One region of the Mesorhizobium sp. WSM4898 genome, then DNA from elsewhere that is predicted to be linked to it. Evidence: riboswitches for the same ligand, from Rfam matches in the RefSeq annotation. Region 1 holds a riboswitch; the other holds the start of a gene.
What was found. Region 1 has a riboswitch for cobalamin ahead of P9228_RS08960 (DUF1636 family protein). Riboswitches for the same ligand answer to the same signal wherever they lie in the genome.
Positions count from the first base shown of each region.

Region 1 (7,380 bases):
GTCGCAGGCTGCTTCGCTTCCGGCGACTTGAAGGCGGACGCCGGCTCGGCCTTGGCCTTCGGCCCGCTGCGCGGCTTCGAAACCGCCTCGACTTCCGGAGAAGCCTGGTTGGCATTGGCTGCGGAGTGGCGCGGCGCCCTGACGCTGGCCGCCTTCTCGGTGGCGGGCGAAACCTTGACCGGCGACGGTGTCCTTAGTGCCGGACTGGTTTCGGGCGCGTCGGTTTTCGGCTTGCCGGATTTCGATGGCCCGACAGGGGCCGAGGGCGGCGCGGCAGGCGCCTGCGAGACGACGGCGGCGGATGCAGTAGCCGGCGCTGCGGCAGCGGCTTGTCTGGCTGCCTTCGCGGCGGCCTTGGCTTCCTTGTCGCGGGTGGATTTCAGGATTGCCTTCTCGCTCTTCAGCGTCGTCAGGCCCGTGGCCGGCTCCGAACCGATGCGGCCGTTCTGCGGACCGGGCTTCACCTCGGCGCCTTTGCCGGCTTCATAGAGATCGATGATCTCGGCAAGGCGCTCCGGCGTCAGGTCTTCGAACGTGTCCTTGAAGATCATGACCATCGGCGCGTTGACGCAGGCGCCGAGGCATTCGACTTCCTCCCACGACAGCGTGCCCCTGTCGTTGGTATGGAACTGGTCGTGATGGATCTTAGACCGGCACACATCCATCAGCGCTTCCGAGCCGCGCAGCATGCAGGGCGTGGTGCCGCAGACCTGGATATGGGCGCGGGTGCCGACCGGATTGAGCTGGTATTGCGTGTAGAAGGTGGCGACCTCGAGGCCGCGGATGCGCGGCATGCCGAGCATATCCGAGATCGTCTCGATCGCCGCTTTCGTCACCCAGCCTTCCTGTTCCTGAGCGATCATGAGCAATGGGATGATGGCCGACTGCTCGCGTCCCTTCGGATATTTGGCGATCCACTGCTGCGCCGCCGCAGCGTTCGCCTCGTTGAAGGCGAAGGAGGCTGGCTGGACGCTGGCATCTGCGAGACGGCGGACTGACATTTAGCGATCGACCTCACCAAACACGATGTCGAGGGAGCCAAGCACGGCGGTGACGTCGGCCAGCATGTGGCCGCGGCACAGGAAATCCATGGCCTGCAGATGCGCAAAACCCGGCGCGCGCAGCTTGCAGCGATAGGGCTTGTTGGTGCCGTCGGAGACGAGATAGACGCCGAACTCGCCCTTCGGCGCCTCGACAGCCGCATAGACCTCGCCGGCCGGCACGCGGTAGCCCTCGGTGTAGAGTTTGAAGTGATGGATGAGCGCTTCCATCGAGCGCTTCATCGCCGCGCGCTTCGGCGGCACCACCTTGCCGTCGAGGTTCGATACCGGGCCACCGCTTTCCTTGCCGAGCAGCAGATCGACGCACTGGCGCATGATCTTCGCCGACTGGCGCATCTCTTCCATGCGCACGAGATAACGGTCGTAGCAGTCGCCGTTCTTGCCGATCGGGATGTCGAAATCCATCTCGGAATAGCATTCATAAGGCTGCGCCTTGCGCAGGTCCCAGGCCGCGCCCGAGCCGCGCACCATCACGCCCGAAAAACCCCAGGCCCAGGCGTCGGCGAGCGACACCGTGCCGATGTCGACATTGCGCTGCTTGAAGATGCGGTTGCCGGTGAGCAAGGCGTCAAGGTCGTCGACCGACTTCAGGAACGGATCGATCCACTTGCCGATATCCTCGATCAGCTTCTGCGGCAGGTCCTGATGCACGCCGCCTGGCCGGAAGTAGGCCGCATGCATGCGCGAGCCGGAGGCGCGCTCATAAAACACCATCAGCTTCTCGCGCTCGACGAAGCCCCACAGAGGCGGCGTCAGCGCGCCGACGTCCATCGCCTGCGTCGTCACATTGAGGATGTGCGACATGATGCGGCCCATTTCGGAATAGAGCACGCGGATCAGCTGGCCGCGCTTCGGCACCTCGATGCCGAGCAGGCGCTCGGCCGCGAGCGCGAAGGCATGCTCCTGGTTCATCGGCGCGCAATAGTCGAGCCGATCGAGATAGGGCACCGCCTGCAGATAGGTCTTGGCCTCGATCAGCTTCTCGGTACCGCGATGCAGCAGGCCGATATGCGGATCGACGCGGTCGACCACCTCGCCGTCCAGCTCCAGCACGAGACGCAAAACGCCGTGCGCAGCAGGGTGTTGAGGCCCAAAGTTAATGTTAAAATTGCGGACGGAGGTTTCAGCCATTGTGGCGCCTCAATTTGGCTTCGCCTTTTCATCGCCCGGAAGGACGTAATCCGTTCCCTCCCATGGGCTCAAAAAGTCAAAGTTTCTAAATTCCTGCTTCAATTCCACCGGTTCATAGACGACTCGCTTGGCCTCGTCGTCGTATCGAACCTCGACGAAGCCGGTCAGCGGGAAATCCTTGCGCAGCGGATGCCCTTCAAAGCCGTAGTCGGTGAGGATGCGGCGCAGGTCCGGATGGCCGGAGAAGAGCACGCCGTAGAGATCATAGGTCTCGCGCTCGAACCAGTCGGCGCCGGGATAGACGCCGGTCAGCGACGGCACCAGCGTCTCCTCGTCGGCCTGGACCTTGAGGCGGATGCGGACGTTCTGCTTCGGCGACAACAGGTGGTAGACGACGTCGAAGCGCTTGGCACGCGACGGATAGTCGGCGCCGCAAATGTCGATGATCGAGACGAACTGGCAGCGCGGGTCGTCGCGCAGGAAGGTCGCGACCTCGGTCAAGTTGCCCGGCTCGACGCAAACCGTCAGTTCGCCATAAGCAAGCACCGTTTCGCCGATGCGGCCGGAGAGCTTCTCGCCGAGATAGGTGGAGAGTTCGTGCAACGCCAAGGCCATTGGTTCACCGTTCGATCGTGCCGGTGCGGCGGATCTTCTTCTGCAACAGGAGAATGCCGTAGAGCAGCGCTTCGGCGCTCGGCGGGCAGCCGGGGACATAGATGTCGACCGGCACGATGCGGTCGCAGCCACGCACCACCGAATAGGAATAGTGATAATAGCCGCCGCCATTGGCGCACGAACCCATCGAGATGACGTAGCGCGGCTCCGGCATCTGGTCGTAGACCTTGCGCAGCGCCGGCGCCATCTTGTTGGTCAGTGTACCCGCGACGATCATGATATCGGACTGGCGCGGAGACGCGCGCGGCGCGACGCCGAACCTCTCTGAGTCATAGCGCGGCATCGAGGTGTGGATCATCTCGACCGCGCAGCAGGCGAGACCGAAGGTCATGAACATCAGCGAGCCGCTGCGCGCCCAAGTGATCAGCGCCTCGGTCGAGGTGACAAGGAAGCCCTTGTCGGCCAGCTCATTATTGATCTCGAGGAAGAAGGGATCGTCCTCCCCCACCGGCCTGCCGGTGTTGGGATCGATGATGCCCTTAGGCTTCGGCGCGACGAGGGTGCCTGAACTGTCGTTCAATCCCATTCTAGCGCTCCTTTTTTCCATTCATAGGCAAAGCCGATGGTCAGCACCGCCAGGAATACCATCATCGACCAGAAGCCGAGCATGCCGAGCTTGGAGAAGGACACCGCCCACGGGAACAGGAAGGCGACCTCGAGATCGAAGATGATGAACAGGATCGACACCAGGTAGAAGCGGATGTCGAACTTCATGCGGGCGTCGTCGAATGAGTTGAACCCGCATTCATAGGCGGAAAGCTTTTCCGGATCGGGATTGCGGTAGGCAACCAGGAACGGCGCAACGATCAGCGCCAGGCCGACAACCATCGCCACTGCGATGAAGAGCACGATGGGCAGATACGAACTTAGGAGTGCGCTCATGCGGCGACTTTCCTTCGGCGGCCAGTTCACTTTGATTACAGCAACGGACTCTAAGGCGGAAGCGTGACAGTTTAACCCGCTGAACCGTTTTAGGTGGCCTATGCTGCGACGCGGCGAGGGTTAGCGCAGCGGTTTCGGCGACGCAAGTCAAACCTTGTTCAAAATCCGGCCCTGGACGCCATATCGGAAGAAACTGGTCCGATCCGCTCCTGTTTGATTTCCTTCATGTTTTAGTCCACTTTTCTATCCTGACATATCTCCCGCCATTTGCCTGTTAGCATGGCCGGAATCACCGACTGGAAATCCCGGCAAAGGATCAGGGCAAGGTAGCTGGATGAAAGAAAAGATCTCGCTCGCCGCAGCAAGGCGCATTGCGCTCGGCGCGCAGGGTTTTACCGATGCGCGGCCGGCCGGCACGCCCGATCGTCGCCATCTCGCCCGTGTGCTTTCCCGAACTGGCCTGCTGCAGATCGATTCCGTCAGCGCCGTGGTGCGCGCCCACTATATGCCGCTCTATTCGCGCCTCGGCCCCTACCCGCTTGCGCTGCTCGACAACGCGGCCGTCACGCGCAAGCGAACCGTCTTCGAATACTGGGCCCATGAGGCTTCCTTCCTGCCCGTCGAGACCTATCCGTTGATGCGCTGGCGCATGCGGCGGGCCGAGAAAGGCGAGGAAATGTATCTCGGCCTCGCCAAATGGGGCCGCGAGCGCAAGGCGATGATCGAGGAGATCTACGGCCAAGTCGCGGAACGCGGGCCGATCGCCGCCTCCGACATCGAAGGCCACAAGGGCAATGGCGGATGGTGGGGCTGGAGCGAGGCCAAGCACGCTTTCGAATGGCTGTTCTGGGCCGGGCGCATCACCACCGCCTACCGGCGAGGATTCGAGCGCTATTACGACCTGCCCGAGCGGGTTCTGCCGCCGGCCATCCTCGACCTGCCGGTGCCCTCGGTCGAGGACGCGCATCGCCAATTGCTGCGCATTTCCGCCCGCGCCCATGGCATCGCAACCTATGGCGATCTGCGTGACTATTTCCGCCTGGCGCCTGGCGATACGAGAGCCAGAATCGAGGAACTGGTCGAGATGGGCGAACTGCTGCCGGTGAAGGTCGAAGGCTGGGACAAGCCCGCCTATCTCCACAAGGACGCCCGCTTTCCGCGCCGCATCGAGGCCCGCGCCCTGCTCGCGCCCTTCGATCCGGTGGTATTCGAACGCACCCGGACGGAAAAACTCTTCGGCTTCCGCTACCGCATCGAGATCTACACGCCGGCCGAGAAGCGCCAGTACGGCTACTACGTGCTGCCTTTCCTGCTCGGCGACCGGATCGTTGCCCGGGTCGATTTGAGAGCTGACCGGCCGGCCGGCGTGCTGCGCGTCCATGCGGCTTTTGCCGAAGCCGGCGCTCCCGCCGAAACGGCCGCACAGCTCTTCGATGAGTTGAAACAGATGCAGGCATGGCTCGGCTTGGAAACCATCGAGGTGACGCCGGCCGGCGACCTTGGGCCGGCGTTGGCCGACATTTCGGTGTCGTAGCCGCGCGTTGACATGCCAGCACCTCTAAGCCTAAATCCGCCGCAGACGGTCTCCTCCCGGCAAGGGGAGGAGCCAAGAGGGAATGCGGTGCGGGAAAACCCAAATCCGCGGCTGTCCCCGCAACTGTGAGCGACGAGCCTCAGCCGAAAACCACTGGGATGTTTCCCGGGAAGGCGGCGTAAGGCGACGACCCGCGAGCCAGGAGACCTGCCGTCTGAGACATGAGAATCCGATCGCTCGGCGGGTTTTCCGGGCAAGGAGCCTGGTTTTGGATCGCAACGTCAGTTTTCCGGCTAATACCGCGGACACTTCGTCCGAACCCCGCGACGCGCTATCGGAAGTGACCGTCATCGTCTGCTCCTCCTGCCGCGATGAGACCGGTTCGGACGCGCATCCGCGCGCCGGCGCCCTCCTTGCCGAAGACGCGCGCCGCGCCGCGCCGGACGAGAAAATCCGCATCCGCATCGTCGAGTGTCTCGGCAATTGCAAACGCCGCCTGAGCGCGGCGCTGCTGCGCGACGGCTGCTGGAGCTATGTCTTCGGTGACCTGGAAACGACCAGCGGCGCCGACCTCGTCATCGGCGCAAAGCTCTTTGCCACCTCGACCGACGGCCTCATCCCCTGGCGAGGCCGGCCCGATTCCCTCAAGCGCGGCCTGGTTGCCCGCATCCCTCCCCTCGACCTGCTGAAGGACTGACATGACCGCATCCCTCTCCCGTGTTCCCTGCACTGTCGTCACCGGCTTTCTCGGCGCCGGCAAGACCACGCTGATCCGCAACCTGCTCGAAAACGCCAAGGGCAAGCGGCTGGCGATCATCGTCAACGAATTCGGCGATGTCGGCATCGACGGCGAGATCCTGAAAGGCTGCGGCATCGACACCTGCCCAGAGGAAAATATCGTCGAGCTCGCCAATGGCTGCATCTGCTGCACCGTCGCCGACGATTTCGTGCCGGCGCTCGACCAGATCCTGTCGCGCACGCCGAAGGTCGACCACATCCTGATCGAAACCTCCGGCCTCGCTTTGCCGAAGCCGCTCGTCCAGGCCTTCCACTGGCCGACGGTGAAGAGCCGCGTCACCGTCGATGGCGTCATCGCCGTGGTCGACGGTCCGGCGCTGGCCGACGGCCGCGTCGCCTCCGACATGGACGCCCTGCAGGCGCAGCGCGCCGCCGACGATTCCCTCGACCACGACGATCCGGTCGAAGAGGTGTTCGAGGACCAGATCGCCTGCGCCGACCTCATCATCCTGTCGAAGAGCGATCTGATGGACGCGGCGGGCTCAGTCCGCGCCAATGCCGTCATCGGCGAGCATGTGGCGCGCGCCGTCAAGGTCGTGCCGACCGCGCAGGGCAAGGTCGATCCCTCCGTGCTGCTCGGTCTTGGTCTCGCGGTCGAGAACGACATCGAGAACCGCAAGACCCATCACGACGACGAGCTCGACCATGAGCATGACGATTTCGACTCCTTCGTCATCGATATCCCGTCCATCGCCAGTCCGGACGAGCTGGCCAAGCGCGTCGCCCTCGCCGCCGAGCAGGAAAACGTTCTGCGCGTCAAAGGCTTTGTCGAGGTGGGCGGCAAGCCGATGCGGCTGCTGCTCCAGGCCGTCGGCCCGCGCGTCAACCATTATTACGACCGCGCCTGGACGCCGGACGACGACCGCCGATCGCGGCTCGTCGTCATCGGCCTCAAGGGGCTGAACCGTCCGGCGATCGAGCGTATCCTCGCCGGCTGAGGCAAGACCGAACCGCGATGCACATCCTCACCACGACATCCGCCTCGCTCGACGATCTCGCCGAGCCGATCGACCTCAGGCAGACGCCTGCGGATGTCGTGGCGCTGTCCTTCACCGACAGCGATCTCGCCGGCCTCGCCGCTGCCTGGAAGGCCGACGCCGCTCGGCTGCCGTCGATGCGGCTGGCAGCACTTCGCGATCTCTGCCATCCGATGTCGGTCGATCTCTGGATCGACAGTGTCGCGCGCCATGCCAGGGTCGTCCTGGTCCGCATTCTCGGCGGCTACGACTGGTGGCGCTACGGCTGCGACCAGCTCGCAGCGGTTGCGCGCGAGCGAAATATCAAACTGGCGCTGCTGCC
Region 1 is NZ_JARTVQ010000002.1:307,343-314,722, forward strand. Features, by position in the region: gene P9228_RS08930 (NADH-quinone oxidoreductase subunit E) at 1-1,001, opposite strand, end outside; gene P9228_RS08935 (NADH-quinone oxidoreductase subunit D) at 1,002-2,192, opposite strand; gene P9228_RS08940 (NADH-quinone oxidoreductase subunit C) at 2,202-2,807, opposite strand; gene P9228_RS08945 (NADH-quinone oxidoreductase subunit B) at 2,812-3,393, opposite strand; gene P9228_RS08950 (NADH-quinone oxidoreductase subunit A) at 3,384-3,749, opposite strand; gene P9228_RS08955 (winged helix-turn-helix domain-containing protein) at 4,084-5,283, shown strand; cobalamin riboswitch at 5,313-5,513, shown strand; gene P9228_RS08960 (DUF1636 family protein) at 5,552-5,980, shown strand; gene cobW (cobalamin biosynthesis protein CobW) at 5,982-7,019, shown strand; gene cobN (cobaltochelatase subunit CobN) at 7,037-7,380, shown strand, end outside.

Region 2 (7,380 bases), on a different contig from region 1:
TTTCGGCCATGTGCTGAGGCAATGGGCGCTGCTGACCGGACAGCACATGCGCACCGCGATTGTCTCGCAAGGGTCGATGCTGTTCGCGCCGGTGGTGCCGGTGCTGCTCTGCGCGCCGAAATTCCTCGAAGGCTCGATGTCGCTCGGCCAGGTCATGCAGGCGGCCTCCGCCTTTGCCATCGTGCAAGGCGCGTTCGGCTGGCTGGTCGACAATTATCCGCGCCTGGCCGATTGGAACGCCTCGGCGCGCCGCGTCGCTTCGCTGATGATGTCGCTCGACGGGCTGGAGCGCGCCGAAGAGAGCGAGTCCTTTGGGCGCATCCGGCGCGGCGAGACGCAAAACGGCGCCATGCTCAGCCTGGACGATCTCTCCGTCACCCTCAACGACGGCACCGGCGTGGTCAACGAGACGAAGGTCGAGATCAACCCGGGCGAGCGGGTGCTGGTCGCCGGCGAATCCGGCACCGGCAAGTCGACGCTGGTGCGGGCCGTCGCGGGCCTGTGGCCCTGGGGCGGCGGCAGCGTCAATTTCCATGCCGGCAAGCGGCTGTTCATGTTGCCGCAACGCCCCTACATCCCGACCGGCACGCTGCGGCGCGCGGTCGCCTATCCGGCCGCCGCCGACAACTGGACGGTGGACGAGATCGACGCCGCCCTCGACAAGGTCGGCCTCGGCTACCTGCAGGACAGGATCGAGGAAGAGGCGCCGTGGGACCAGACGCTCTCCGGCGGCGAAAAGCAGCGCCTCGCCTTCGCGCGCCTGCTGCTGCACGAGCCAGACATCGTCGTGCTGGACGAGGCGACCTCGGCGCTGGACGAGAAGAGCCAGGACAAGATGATGCAGACGGTGGTCCAGGCATTGCCGAAGGTCACCGTCATCAGCGTCGCCCACCGCGCCGAGCTGGAAGCCTTCCACAGCCGCAAGATCACGCTGGAGCGGCGCGAGGGCGGCGCGAAGCTGGTCAGCGATGTGGAGCTGGCGCCGCGCAAGGGCAAGCGCAACGTGTTCGCGCGGGCGCTGTGGGGGAGCGGGGCGAGAGGCGGGCAGGCGCGCTGAGGGCGGCATTATGGGCGGGGCGGCAAGAGCGTCAGTTGTGGTGATCGCGCTTCGTCCGGATGGCAACCTTGACGTCACCAGAGGCCCCGGTCTGTAATCGCCGCAGGCCAGGGAGAGGCGACCCCCATGGAAAAGATCATCCTCGACTGCGATCCGGGGCACGACGATGCCATCGCCATCCTGCTTGCGGCCGGCAACCCGAACATCGACCTTCTCGGCATCACCACGGTTTCGGGCAACCACACTGTCGAGAACACCACGCGCAATGCGCTCTCCGTATGCACGGCCTACGGCATAAAGGTGCCGGTGGCGAAAGGCTCTCCCGGCCCGCTGATCATCGACCAGGTGCTGGCCGTCGAGATCCACGGCGAGACCGGGCTCGATGGCCCGGAGCTGCCGCCCGCCTCGTTCGAGCTCGACAAGCGCCATGCCGTCGACTTCATCATCGAGACGGTCATGGCGCATGAGCCGAAAACCGTCACGCTGGTGCCGGTCGGGCCCTACACCAACATCGCTCTAGCCGTGCGCAAGGAGCCGCGCATCGTCGAGCGGGTGAAGCGGGTCGTCGCGATGGGCGGAAGTTTCACGCGCGGCAACATCACGCCCGCGGCCGAGTTCAACGTCTATGCCGACCCGGAGGCCGCAGACGTGGTGTTCCGCGCCGCTTGGGACGTCACCATGGTGGGGCTCGACCTCACGCACCAGGCCTTGGCCACCCCCGACCTGCAGGACAGGGTGCGCGCTGTCGGCGGCCCGATCGCCAAATTCATTCTCGATATCTGGGAGTTCATCGCGACCACGCATGGCGGCCTGCTGCAGATAGCCCATCCCGCCGTCCATGACGCCTGCTGCGTGGCGGCGATGATCGATGCAGGCGTCTTCACCACCGAGAAGGCCGATATCCGCGTCGAGCTTGCCGGACGGTGGACCAAGGGCATGACGGTCTGCAATTTCGAGAAGCTGGGCGGCATGCGCCATTTCGGCGGCACGGCGAGCGAGCAGGTCGATTTCCGCCATACCGTGGCGATGAAGCTCGACCATGCGAAATTCTGCGACCTGATCGTCGATGCGCTCGAGCGCCTCACCAGTCAAAAGGCGTGAGGCGCTCCAGGGGCAAGGCCTAGCCGGCCCTCACAGCAGGAACGATTGCCTGTCGCGCAATGTGGCGCTGATGGCGGCGATGCCGGTCTCGATCTCGCGCTTGTTGGCCAGGATCGCATCGCCGGCCGCACCCTCGACCATCGATCGCAACAGGTCGGCCTGGCCGACCAGCACCGCGTCCTTGTCGGCCAGCGCGACGAGCGTTGCGGCTTCGAGCCGGTAGCGCGGGCGCCTTGCCGCCCTGGGCGACTCTCAAGCCTCCAGGCCCGCGCACGCCAGGAAGTGGGGGAGAATTGGCCCGGCGAAGGCGAGACGGCCATTTCGACGAGAGCCCGGCGTCGGCATCAGCAACCGGCGCTGGCACGGTGGTGTCCTTGTTCTGTTGCATTTTAGTTGAAACTAATTTGAAAGTTACCCGTTAGCAGCGCGTAGGCGAGCTCAAACTTGCCCTGCTGTCGACAGCTAAGTTGAAAGGAGAAGTCCTAAGCCTTTTTCAGTGCTTGGCGTTGCCGAGACCGCTTTTCTATCATTCGTCTTTCGAGCGGCCTCCAGCCGCGCCGGTCACCGCCGAGGCCGATGCTTGGCAAGGCGAGAAGTCGCCATCGCTCGGCACGCATTCGCACGACGAAGGCTTCGCAGACCGCTGTCGAGCGGAACGCTCGATGAGGAGCCACACAAGGTTGGCCTTGGAACAAAGGTCTGGCCATGAAAAAATACCTAGCAGCCGCGCTGGCGATCGCCATCCCGATCGGGCCTGCCTCGGCGCTTGACGTCGGCGTGGGCGGCAAGGTCGGCGGCATCGGCGTGGGCGCCGGATTGGGCGCCGGTTCGCAAGGCGTGTCGGCGGGCGTGGGCGCCAGTGCCGACGGTGTCGGCGGCGCAAACGTCGGCGCATCGACCGGCGGCGGATCGCTCGGCGTCAATGCCGGCGGCAATCTGGGCAGCACCAGCACAGGCGTGTCGACAAGCGTGGGCGCCGCCGCCGCGGGCGACGATCCTTCCGCCGTCAGCGGATCGGCTGCCTCTGCGCAGAACCCGGCCGCGGTGCCGACAGCCCCTGCTTTGGCCAAAAGCGCGACGCAGACCATTGTGCTGCCTCCAGTGCTGAGGCCCTCCAGATCCGCCGGCGGCGACCTCCGGCGGGTCACCAAAGGCTATCGCATCGCGCCGCTGTCACCTCCGAAGGCGATACCCGGCACGCCGGCCGCCGTAGTGCGCGCCTGTCGCGCCGCGATCACGGCGGCCGCCAAGCCCCTCGGCGCCGTGCGTGTTTACACGGTCAGCGCCGGCCCCTTGCGTCAACGCCGAAGCGGGCTCAACGCGCCGATCGAGGTGCGCATAGACTATGACAGGCGAGGCGGCATCGAAGTGAGGCAGGCGAAAGTCGGCTGTCGCCTAGATGCGAAGGGCACGGTCACCGCGGTGATTTAGGGCAAAGGCAGAACGGCCATTGCCATCCTTCCTGCCGGTTGCAACCTCGGCGGTTTGGCAATTCCTCGCCCCCACAAGGTGGACGGGAGAGGTGGCTCGGCGCAGCCGAGACCGAGCGGGGGAGCGCAATATCCGACAACCCTGCCGACCGCAGGCGCAGACCGCGGCCGGCTGCAGACAAGGCGCCCGCGCTTCGGCTAGAGTTCCGCCGGGCGAAAAAATCATCGAAGGGGAGCATCGCGATGAACGAAGTCAGGCCGATCGCCGAGATCGCGAGCTATCACGCCCATATCTACTACGGCGGGGAGGCCGAGCGGCAGCATGCCGAATGGCTTCGCCAGCGCATCGCAGAGCGTTTCCGCGTGCGCCTGGGCAATTGGCGCGACGAGCCGGTCGGCCCGCACAAGCAAGCCATGTACCAGGTCTCCTTCGCCACCGAGATCTTTGCCACGCTGGTTCCCTGGCTGATGCTGAACCATGGCGGCCTGAGCATCCTCATCCATCCCAACACCACCAACCCCAAGCGCGACCACCTTATCGACCCGATCTGGATCGGACGGGCACTGCCGGTGAAGGGCGAGGTGCTTGGCGAGGAGGACGAGGCGGAAGAGGCGCTGGAGGTGAATACCGAGCCGACGCTGGGGGTGTGAGGGGGGGGGCGCAGCCCTTTCGTCACGATGGCGTGAGAGGCCGCTGGCCGTCGGAGTTGTTGATTGACTGGCCAATCGCGGTGTGGCGAATTCGCGCCGATGGTTCCCTTCGGGGATCAAAAGGGAACGCGGTGCGGAGAAATCCAAAGCCGTGGCTGCCCCCGCAACTGTAAGCGGCGTGCCGGTTTCACGATGCCACTGGCTGCATGGGCCGGGAAGGCGAAAGCGGCGGGAATCCGCGAGCCAGGAGACCTGCCATCATGGACGTCAAAGCAGAACATCGGACGGGGTGATCCGGTGTGCGCGCCTGGCCGGACGGCGGGGCGAGTTCCCTGCGATGACAGGCAACGTCAAAGGCAGAACCATGCTGATCCAACTATCGAAAATGCTGAACAAAACCGCGCCGGACCTGAAGGCCAGGCTGATTACAATCTACAGCGCACTCGCCATTCTCAACGTCGGGGCGTGGCTGTGGGCTTTCGTCGCCTTCCACGACAAGCCGACATTGCTTGGCGTCGCTCTCGTCATTTATGGCCTCGGCTTGCGCCATGCCGTCGATGCCGACCACATAGCGGCCATCGACAATGTCACGCGCAAGCTGATGCAGAACGGCAAACGGCCGGTCTCCGTCGGCTTCTTTTTCGCACTCGGCCATTCGACGATCGTCGTCATCGTCGCTGCGGCTATCGCGGCGGCAACGTCCCTGCTCGGCCGTTTCCAGAGCCTTCAGGAGATTGGCGGCACGATCAGTACCGGCGTTTCCGCACTCTTCCTGCTCGCCATCGCGGCGATGAACATCGTCATCTTCTTCTCGATCTACAGAAGTTATCGGCGGGTGCGGGCCGGTGGGGCGTTTGTCGAGGAGGACCTGGACCTGCTGCTCAACAATCGCGGCTTCCTGGCGCGCGTCTTCCGCCCGATGTTCCGGCTGGTGTCGCGCAGCTGGCACATGTTCCCACTTGGTTTCCTCTTCGGCCTTGGCTTCGACACCGCGACCGAAGTCGCCATGTTCGGCGTGTCCGCGGCACAAGCGGCCAAGGGCGTGCCGTTCGAAGCCATTCTGGTCTTCCCGGTGCTTTTCGCGGCCGGTATGTCACTGGTCGACACGACCGATGGTGTGATGATGCTCGGCGCCTATGAGTGGGCCTTCGTCAAGCCGATCCGCAAACTGTACTACAACATGACGATCACCCTGGTGTCGGTCCTTGTCGCAGTACTGATCGGCGGCATCGAGGCGCTCGGCCTGATCGGTGACAAGCTCGGTCTGTCGGGCGGCTTCTGGAACGGCGTCGGCACGCTCAACGACAATTTCAACAATCTGGGCTTCGCCATTATCGGCATCTTCATCGCCGCCTGGGCGATCTCCTACCTCGTCTACAAGGCCAAGGGGCTGGATGATGTGGAGAGCGCATCCGCAGCAAAGAATTCATAAACCGCCGGCTGCGGCTGGCTGCAGCAGGCCAGCCGCATCTCTCTGCCATCAGACCCCGGCGGGCTGCCAGCCTGCCTCCTTGAAGCGCCTCGGCAACAGAAAGCCGATGGCGGCAAAGCGACGATCGCCGGCCGCGTCAGCGGTGCCCGGCTTGACATTTCTGTTCCTATTTTGTTCACTGTTGGCCAGACAGCAACAGGAGATCGCCGGCCCGTGCGCACGCGCTTCAAAGGCATGCTGAGGACCCGTAGCCTAAGCCTTTGGACGCGTGACGGAATTCCGCGCTGGGATAAGCCGTGGGTTAAGGCCCAGGATAAGCCCCATAATCCATAAGCCAGTATCCAGAGTCCAAATATCCAGAGTCCAGAACAGAAAAGCTGGCGCTTTTCTGTTCGAAAAAAACCGGGAAGGGAAGGCAAAAAATGGGAGCAGCGCAGGCCATTCGGCCCACGGCGGGACGGCGAGGGCTCGGCGGCGCCTCCTCAGGATGCAAACGCCTTCACGTCAGCCCGCCGATCTGCTCATCGCCGTCCAGCTCCGCCCCGCGGGCGACAACCACGTTGGCGAGCGGCGCCGAAAGCGTCCAGCGAACGAGGCCAGGCAGCCGTTCCATGGAGGCGTGGCCGGAGAGGCTGGTGGGGACGACGCGCTGGAGAACGACGCTGCCGAAGCCTTTGTGTGGCTTGGCATCGGCGGCCGCGGCAGGTTCGGAAAAATGTTCCTCCCAGACCAGCTCGAAATCGCTGCCTTCGGGGGCCGGGGCTACCCGCCAGTCCATTCGCACGGTTCCGGTGTCGCCGGCCAGGGCGCCGTATTTCGTCGCGTTGGTGCCCAGCTCATGCAGCGCCATGCCGATGTTCTGCACCGCGTTCAGCCGCAGCGTCACGTCCGGCCCGGATGGCGAGATGCGCTCTTCGTGTCCGAACGGCCGCAAATGTTCGCGCACAAGGTCGGCCATGCCTGCGCCGCGCCAGTCGTTGAGCACCAAGAGGTCGTGCGAGCGCGACAGCGCCATGATCCGTTCGCGGATCTGGTGTTCGAACGCGCGCGGGTCGGTCGCGCGTTTGCTCGTCTCGCGGATCATGGAAAGGATCACGGCGTACTGGTTTTTGACGCGGTGGTTCACCTCGCGCATCAAGAGTTGGATCTGCTGTTCGCTCGCCCGTTTTTCGGTGATGTCGGCGGCCATGCCGAACCATTCCAGGATGCTGCCGGTGTCATCGACGATCGGGATTGCCCGTGAGGTGGTCCAGCCGGCGGACCCGTCGGCGCGCCGCACCCTGTGCTCGAGCTCGAACACGCCGCGCTCCACGATGGCGCGCTCGATCGCCGCCTGGATGCTCGCCTGGTCTTCCGGGAACAGGTATTCGTCGCGCCAGCGGATCGCCGGCCCCTGGGCGCTCGACAGGAAGCCGCGGCCGTCCAACTCATGCATTTCCTGCCAGTCCGGGCTCATCCGGTAAACCACGTCGGAGCTAGCATTGACCAGCGCGCGAAACCGCTGCTCGCTTTCGCGCACCTTTGCTGCCGCCAGCACCCGGGCCGTGGTCTCCGAAACGATGCAGAGCACGGCTTCGACCGTGCCGTCCTGCGCCCGCACTGCGGAATAGGAGATGTCGAAATAGACCGTCTCGCCGACCAGGCCGGATCGTTCGATGTAGAAAGGCCGGTCCCTGGCCGAGAAGGTTTCGCCGGTTTCGAGAACTCCG
Region 2 is NZ_JARTVQ010000008.1:85,747-93,126, forward strand. Features, by position in the region: gene P9228_RS25320 (ATP-binding cassette domain-containing protein) at 1-1,057, shown strand, start outside; gene P9228_RS25325 (nucleoside hydrolase) at 1,184-2,158, shown strand; gene P9228_RS25330 (hypothetical protein) at 2,189-2,332, opposite strand; gene P9228_RS25335 (hypothetical protein) at 2,864-3,589, shown strand; gene P9228_RS25340 (DOPA 4,5-dioxygenase family protein) at 3,832-4,239, shown strand; cobalamin riboswitch at 4,323-4,514, shown strand; gene P9228_RS25345 (HoxN/HupN/NixA family nickel/cobalt transporter) at 4,604-5,671, shown strand; gene P9228_RS25350 (HWE histidine kinase domain-containing protein) at 6,171-7,380, opposite strand, start outside.
Region 2: another riboswitch for cobalamin. It lies ahead of P9228_RS25345 (HoxN/HupN/NixA family nickel/cobalt transporter); the one in region 1 lies ahead of P9228_RS08960 (DUF1636 family protein).